Regions from separate parts of the Mesorhizobium sp. WSM4848 genome, predicted to be linked through region 2. Evidence: predicted binding sites of a transcription regulator. Region 2 holds the regulator's gene; the other holds the start of a gene.
The links. The regulator PhoB, encoded in region 2, activates phosphate uptake and scavenging genes when phosphate is short. The targets are predictions, from matches to a motif close to TGTCATNNANCTGTCAT.
Positions count from the first base shown of each region.

Region 1: ugpB (sn-glycerol-3-phosphate ABC transporter substrate-binding protein UgpB) is a predicted target of PhoB. The motif match lies at 1,139-1,155, and genes of this name have one in related genera.

Region 1 is NZ_JBVVPX010000015.1:73,707-77,742, reverse strand. Features, by position in the region: gene argH (argininosuccinate lyase) at 1-180, opposite strand, end outside; gene tlpA (thiol:disulfide interchange protein TlpA) at 215-901, shown strand; gene ugpB (sn-glycerol-3-phosphate ABC transporter substrate-binding protein UgpB) at 1,218-2,528, shown strand; gene ugpA (sn-glycerol-3-phosphate ABC transporter permease UgpA) at 2,610-3,494, shown strand; gene ugpE (sn-glycerol-3-phosphate ABC transporter permease UgpE) at 3,502-4,036, shown strand, end outside.
Region 2 is NZ_JBVVPX010000030.1:25,512-29,547, reverse strand. Features, by position in the region: gene xylF (D-xylose ABC transporter substrate-binding protein) at 1-140, opposite strand, end outside; gene AC0L16_RS23995 (ROK family protein) at 406-1,653, shown strand; gene phoB (phosphate regulon transcriptional regulator PhoB) at 1,704-2,393, opposite strand; gene phoU (phosphate signaling complex protein PhoU) at 2,410-3,117, opposite strand; gene pstB (phosphate ABC transporter ATP-binding protein PstB) at 3,156-3,971, opposite strand; gene pstA (phosphate ABC transporter permease PstA) at 3,984-4,036, opposite strand, start outside.

The sequences.
Region 1 (4,036 bases), on a different contig from region 2:
GGCCGCCGAAATAATGCCGGTTTGCGCCAGCATCTCGCTGTGGGCGATCGAGCCGCGGATATCCTGCGGGTAGAGTTTGCGGTCGAACGAGATCGACGCGTTGATCGCTTCCATGATCGCGGCCGGACCCGAGGCAAAACGTCCGCCCCACATCTGGTTGCTGGCCTTCTTGTCGCTCATCGCTATAACCCGTGCTCCGGAGCAGTTTTAAAAAATGGCAGACGGCAATCGATTTTTCCCGGCCCCGCGCCTCATCCTCGCCGCTTCGGTGGCAGGCGTGCTTGCCGGCGCGGTCGCGGTATATGTCAGCGAAAGCGGTTCTGGCAACAACGCCCCCGCTCAAGTCGCGGTTGGCGACAGCAAGGACGATGTCGCCTGCGCCGCCAAGGCCGACCGCGCCAAGACGGTCGCGGCAGCTGCCACCGGCCAGGTTGCAGCACTTTTGCCGGCTGATCCGCCGCAATCGCTGAAGGGCCTTGCCTTCAACAGCCCCGACGGCAAGCCGATGACGCTCGCCGACCATGCCGGCAAGACGGTGCTGCTCAATCTGTGGGCGACATGGTGCGCGCCGTGCCGCGCCGAAATGCCGGCGCTCGACGCGCTCCAGAAAGAAATGGGCAGCGACGCCTTCGAGGTCGTTGCGGTCAATGTCGATGCGGGCGACGACACCAAGCCAAAAAAGTTCCTCGAGGAAACCGGCGTCGAGGCGCTCGGCTATTACCGTGATTCGACGATGGCGCTGTTCAATGATCTCAAGACGCGCGGCCTGGCGCTTGGCCTGCCGGTCACCATGTTGATCGACGGTGAAGGCTGCCTGATCGCTCACATGAACGGCCCGGCCGAATGGTCCGGACCGGATGCCAAGCGGCTGGTCGAGACGGCGCTCGGCAAGTCGGACTAATGCATGTCGCGCAAGGTGCGTAGCGGTTTTGCGATAACGACATGCATCAAAACAAGAACCTAAACCGCGTCGCAGGAATCCATTCAAACGCGACGCGCTTTAGGCGCCGGCGATCGCGCCGATCTCCGTCGCTTGTTCGAACCGTAAGCCGGCTTTGCAATTCCTTTCCGTCAGCTCTCATTTCGAAACGTGCACCATTTTGAGGCCGAGATCGAGTTCATCGATCCGCAACAAAACCGTTGTCCAATTGTCACGAGCGGCACATATTGCCTTTGCGAGAGTGCCCTTTCGCCAATGACAAAACGGGAGATGAAACATGAAGTTCTTCGGCTTCGCGGCCGGTGTCGCCGCTACCTTGACCCTGCTTTCCACCACCTCCGCCTTCGCCGTCACGCAGATCAGCTGGTGGCACGCCATGACCGGCGCCAACGCCGAGGTCGTCGACAAGATCTCCAAGGATTTCAACGCCAGCCAGAGCGACTATGAGCTGGTTCCGGTGTTCAAGGGTACCTATCCCGAGACGCTGAATGCCGGCATCGCCGCCTTCCGCGCCGGACAGGCGCCCGACATCCTCCAGGTGTTCGATGTCGGCACCGGCGTGATGATGGCGGCCGAGGGTGCGATCAAGCCGGTGGCCGAGGTGATGACCGGTGCCGGTATGACCTTCGACAAGAGCCAGTATCTGCCCGGCATCGTCGGCTATTATTCGAAGCCGGACGGCACCATGCTGTCCTTCCCCTACAACTCCTCCTCGCCGATCCTCTACTACAACAAGGAGATCTTCCAGAAGGCGGGCCTCGACGTGAACAACCCGCCCAAGATCTGGAACGAGGTGTGGGAAGCTGCCAAGAAGATCAAGACGAGCGGCGCCGCCTCATGCGGCTACACCTCGACCTGGCTGACCTGGATCCATCTGGAGAATTTCGCGGCATGGAATGACGTGTCATGGGCCACCCAGCAGAACGGTCTGGCCGGCGGTGATGTCGAACTCAAGATCAACGCGCCGATTTTCGTCAACCACTTCCAGGCGCTCGCAGACCTGGCCAAGGACGGCACCTTCAAATATGGCGGGCGCACTTCCGAAGCCAAGCAGATCTTCCTTGCCGGCGAATGCGGCATCTTCACGGAATCGTCGGGCGGCCTCGGCGACATCGTCAAGTCCGGCATGAACTATGGCATCGGCCAGCTTCCCTACGATACCGACGCCAAGGGCGCACCGCAGAACACCACGCCAGGCGGCGCCAGCCTGTGGGTGTTCGGCAACAAGTCGGACGAGCAATATAAGGGCGTCGCGGCCTTCTTTGCCTATCTGTCCAAGACCGATGTGCAGGAGTATCTGCACCAGAAGTCGGGATACCTGCCGGTGACGCTCGCCGCCTACGAGGTGACCAAGAAATCGGGCTTCTATCAAAAGAACCCCGGCCGCGAGACACCCATCCTGCAGATGACGGGCAAGGCGCCGACCGACAACTCGAAGGGCGTGCGCCTGCCGAATCTGCCGCAGGTTCGCGATATCCAGAACGAGGAGTTGGAGAAGATGCTGGCAGGCCAGCAAACCGCTCAGCAGGCGCTTGACAACGCGGTCACGCGCGGCAACGCCGCAATCAAGGAAGCGCTAGAGAACTGACGAGATTATCTCGGTTGGTCGATTGGAATATCGCCCACGCGAGTTCGCGTGGGCGACCCCTGAATAGCGAGGGAAATCAGCCTGTCTCCACGCATCGTCTTTCCCAACAAGATCCTGCCCTACCTGCTGGTGGCGCCACAACTCGCCATTACACTGGTTTTCTTCTACTGGCCGGCCGGTCAGGCGCTTTACCAGTCGATGCTCAGACAGGACCCGTTCGGGCTGAGGACCAAGTTCGTCTGGTTCGCCAATTTCCGGAAAGTGCTGGCCGATCCGGCCTACCTCAATTCGATCAAGGTCACCGTGGTGTTCTCGCTTGCGACCGCGATCGTTGCCATGGGTGTGGCCCTCCTGCTTGCGGTCATGGCCGAGAAGGCAGTGCGCGGCAAAGGCCTCTACCGCACACTGTTGATATGGCCTTATGCCGTGGCGCCGGCGATTGCCGGGATGCTGTGGCTTTTTCTGTTCAATCCTTCGATCGGCTCGTTGGCCTATTTGCTGAGAAGCCTCGACATCGCATGGGACCCGCTGCTCAACGGCACCCACGCCATGATCCTGCTGGTGTCGGCGGCTGCCTGGAAGCAGATCAGCTACAATTTCCTGTTCTTCGTCGCCGGCCTGCAGGCGGTGCCGAAAACGCTGATCGAGGCGGCGGCCATGGATGGCGCCGGTGACACCAAGCGCTTCTGGACCATCGTCTTCCCGCTGCTTGCACCGACGACCTTTTTCCTGCTGGTCGTCAACACCGTCTATGCCCTGTTCGACACTTTCGGCATTGTCCATGCCGTCACCGGCGGCGGGCCGGGCAAGACGACCGAGACGCTGGTCTACAAGGTATATAATGACGGCTTCGTCAATCTGATCCTGGGCGACTCGGCGGCGCAATCGGTCATCCTGATGGCCATCGTCATTGCGCTTACCGCTTTTCAGTTCCGCTACGTGGAACGCAAAGTCCATTACGGTTGAGGCAGCGATGATCGGTCAGTCCCCGCTCCGCACCTTCATCGCCCATGCCGTGCTTATCCTCGGCATATTGATCGTGGCTTTCCCGATCTACTACACCTTCGTTGCCTCGACACACACGCTGCAAACGATCCTCAGGCCGCCGCTGCCGCTCTTGCCCGGCGGCCAGCTGTGGAACAATTACAGCGAGGCGCTGTTCGGCGGCATTGGCCGCATCGGCGGTGTCAGCGTCGGCCAGCTGCTCCTCAACACCACGATCATGGCGCTTGGCGTTGCGGTGGGAAAGATCTGCATCTCGATCCTGTCGGCCTATGCGATCGTGTTCTTCCGCTTTCCGCTGCGCATGACCTTCTTCTGGCTGATCTTCATCACCTTGATGCTTCCCGTCGAGGTGCGCATCCTGCCGACCTACAAGGTGATGGTCGATCTCGGCATGATCGACACCTATGCCGGCCTGATCATCCCGCTGATCGCCTCGGCCACCGCGACGCTGCTGTTCCGCCAGTTCTTCATGACCATACCGGGCGAATTGGTCGAGGCGGCGC
Region 2 (4,036 bases):
GCGGCTTCGTCGGTCTTCCAACGCTCTTCCTGGAAGTTCGACCACGAAACGCCAATGACCTTGTCCTTGGCCTGCGCGGCCGACGCGAGCGTCAGCGACATGGCGACCCCCGCCAGAATGGCGGCTGCGAATCTCTTCATGATATTCCTCCCTGCGCCGCGTAGGGCGCGACCAACTGGCCCGAAGGCCGGCACAAAGGCCTCTATTTTTTCGAGCCTCGAAAAAATACTGGTCCAACGCCGAAGCCCTGTCAACACCAATTCTGGCGGATTTTGATGTCCTGTTTGGCTTTTTTTCGAGGCTCGGAATAAATAATGACAGGCCCTTCTGCTTCTGCCAGTATTTGTCGGACATTACCGACGGCTTCCGATTCATGAGCGGCCGCGGCGATGAGGAGAAGCAAAAATGTCGGTCGGAATCCGCCATGACGATCTGCGCCGGCGCAACCGGGCGATGGTGATTTCGGCGGTACGCCGCGCAGGCCAGCCGTCGCGGACCGAGATCGCCGCAACCACCGGCCTCAGCCATTCGACCATATCGGCGATCTCTTCCGACCTGATCCAGGAAGGCATCCTGGCCGAGAGCAAGGCGAGCGAGACGGTTTCGCTGAAACGCGGCCGACCGCAGGTCGGCCTCAGCCTCAATCCGCAAGCCGCTGCGGTGTTGACCGTCGTGTTGTCGCTGAATTTCCTGTCGGTCGCCGTCATCGATTATGCCGGACAAGTGGTCGCCGAGGAACAGCGCCGGCTGGACACGCTGACCATGTCGCGCGACGCGCTGATCGGCGAATGTGTCGCCATCGTCCGGCGCCGGCTCGAAGATCCCGACCTCGATGTCCAAAGCGTCGCCCGCATCGCGCTGGCGATCCAGGGCATCACCGATTCCCATGCGCGCGCCATGTTGTGGTCGCCGATCACGCCGCAGACGAACATCGCCTTCGCCGACATTCTGGAACGCGAGTTCGGCATCCCGGCCATCATGGAGAACGACAGCAACATGATGGCCGTGGCGCTGCGCTGGCGCCACCCGGATCGCTACCGCGATGATTTCATCGCCATCCTGCTCTCGCACGGCATCGGCATGGGGCTGGTGCTGAAGGGCGAATTGTTCACCGGCACCCACTCCTCAGGCGGCGAATTCGGCCACATGATTCATCGGCCGGGCGGCGCGCTTTGCCGCTGCGGGCGGCGCGGCTGCGTCGAGGCCTATGCCGGCAACTACGCCATCTGGCGCAACGCAAGGCAATTGAGCGAGAACGCAGAGCCGGTCGCCGATGTCAGCGACGCCGAGATGCGGGCACTGGCGGCCCGGGCGCGCGAGACGGACGGACCGGAGCGCGAAGCCTACCGCAAGGCCGGCGAAGCGCTCGGCTTCGGGCTCGGCAGCCTGTTCGCGCTGATCGATCCGGCGCCGGTGGCCATGGTCGGCGCCAGCGCTGCCGCCTTCGACCTGATCGAGCCGGCCCTGCGCGAGGCCATCGCCCAGACCGCCGGCGGCCAGCATTCGGGTTCGATTTCCTTCGACACCGAGCCGAACGAGCTGCCGCTGATCCGCGAAGGCTGCGCCATGCGCGCGTTGACCTTCGTCGACCAGGAGGTTTTTGCGCCCGGCGCACAAGGCAAGTCCGGCACGATCAGGAGAGACGTGGCCTGAGTCCGAACGAGGACTCAGCCATTCGCAGGCCGGCCTCACCTGAATATCAGCTAGTCTTCCCTGATCGCGTAGCCAGCGCCACGGATGGTGCGGATGACATCGGGCATGCGACCATTGTTGACCGCCTTGCGTAACCGGCCGACATGGACGTCCACCGTGCGCTCGTCGATGTAGATCGTCTCGCCCCAGACATTGTCGAGCAACTGACTGCGCGAGAAGACCCGGCCCGGGTGCCGCATCATGAATTCGAGCAGCCGGAATTCGGTCGGCCCGAGCCGGATCTCGCTCTTCTTGCGATAGACCCTGTGCGATTCACGATCGAGCATGATGTCGCCGACCTTGAGCACGCTGGACAGCACTTCCGGCTTGGCGCGGCGCAGCAGCGCCTTGACCCTGGCCATGAATTCCGGTGTCGAGAACGGCTTGACCAGATAGTCGTCGGCTCCGGTCGAAAGGCCGCGCACCCGGTCGCTCTCCTCGCCGCGCGCGGTCAGCATGATGATCGGCAGCCGCTCGGTTTCGGGACGCACCCGAAGGCGCCGGCAAAGCTCGATGCCGGAAACCGCCGGCACCATCCAGTCGAGCACCAGAAGATCGGGCACGTTCTCCTGCAGCCGGATTTCGGCCTCGTCGCCGCGCGTCACCACCTCGACCTGATAGCCTTCGGATTCCAGATTGTAACGGAGGAGGACGCCCAGCGGCTCTTCATCCTCCACCACCATGATGCGCGGCGCGATCATCGGCCGGTCACTCCTGTCATGTCGCCGGCGCCGACATCGTCGTTTCGTCGAGCTTCGGGCGATCCGCCGGCAATTGCTGCCCGGTCACGACAAAGTAGGCGTTTTCGGCGATGTTGGTGACATGATCGCCGATACGCTCGAGATTCTTGGCGCAGAACAGAAGATGCGTGCAGGCGGTGATGTTGCGCGGATCCTCCATCATGTAGGTCAGGAGTTCGCGAAAAACCGCCGTGTATTTCACGTCGATCTTCTGGTCGTCGGCGCGCAGTTCTTTCAACGCGCCGGCATTGCGCGACACATAGTGCTCGACCACGCCGCGGAGCTGCACAAGAACGAGATCCGCCATCGTGTCGATACCGTGCGACAGATTACGCGGCGTGGCGCTCTGCCCGACTGCGCTGACCCGCTTGGCTATGTTCTTGGCCAGGTCGCCGATGCGCTCGAGATCGCCGGCCATGCGGATTGCGCCAACCACGGCGCGCAGATCTTGCGCCATCGGCTGCCGCTTGGCGATCAGCGTGATCGCACTATCGTCGAGTTCGCGCTGCCGCGCATCCATGATGGCGTCGTCCGAGACGACGCGCTGCGCCATCGCATTGTCTGATGCAAGCAACGCGCGGATCGAGGCTGCGACCATCGCGGCGGCGAGCTCGTCCATATCGCGGATCAGCCTGTCGATGTGCTCCAGTTCCTCGTCGAAAGATGCGACGGTGTGTTCACCCATGATACTGTCCTCGTGTTCGAAATTCGCCGCCGGACCGCTCAGCCGAATCGGCCGGTGATGTAGTCCTGGGTGCGCTTGTCGTCGGGGTTGGTGAACATCTTGTCGGTCGCGCCCTCCTCGACCAGATAGCCGAGATGGAACATCGCCGTGCGTTGCGACACGCGCGCTGCCTGCTGCATCGAATGGGTGACGATGACGATCGTGTAGTTCTGGCGCAGTTCGTCAATCAGTTCCTCGACGCGGGCGGTGGCGATCGGATCGAGCGCCGAACAGGGCTCGTCCATCAGGATCACTTCCGGCGATACGGCGATGGCGCGCGCGATGCACAGGCGCTGCTGCTGTCCGCCGGAGAGACCGGTGCCCGACTCGAGCAGGCGATCCTTGACCTCGTTGAACAGGCCGGCCTTCTTCAGGCTCGATTCAACGATGCCGTCCAACTCGGCCTTGCTCCTGGCCAGGCCGTGAATGCGCGGACCGTAGGCGACGTTTTCATAGATCGACTTCGGAAACGGGTTCGGCTTCTGGAACACCATGCCGACGCGGGCTCGCAGCTCGACGACATCGATTTTCGGGTCGTAGACATCCTCGCCGTCGAGCGTGATCTTGCCGCTCACCCGCGCGATATCGATCGTGTCGTTCATTCGGTTCAGGCACCGCAAGAATGTTGACTTGCCACAGCCCGATGGGCCGATCAACGCCGTCACCTGGTTCTCGCGGACATCGATATCCACGTCGAACAGAGCTCGCTTCTCGCCGTAATGAACAGAGACCTTTTCGCCCTTCATCTTGATCGAAGGGGCATTGGTTCCGCTGCTCAGTTTCTGCTCAACGCCGGCTTCCGTCATGATGTTCATATCCTCTACTCCTTACCAGCGCCGCTCGAAGCGCTTGCGCAGTATCACCGCGATGGCGTTCATGA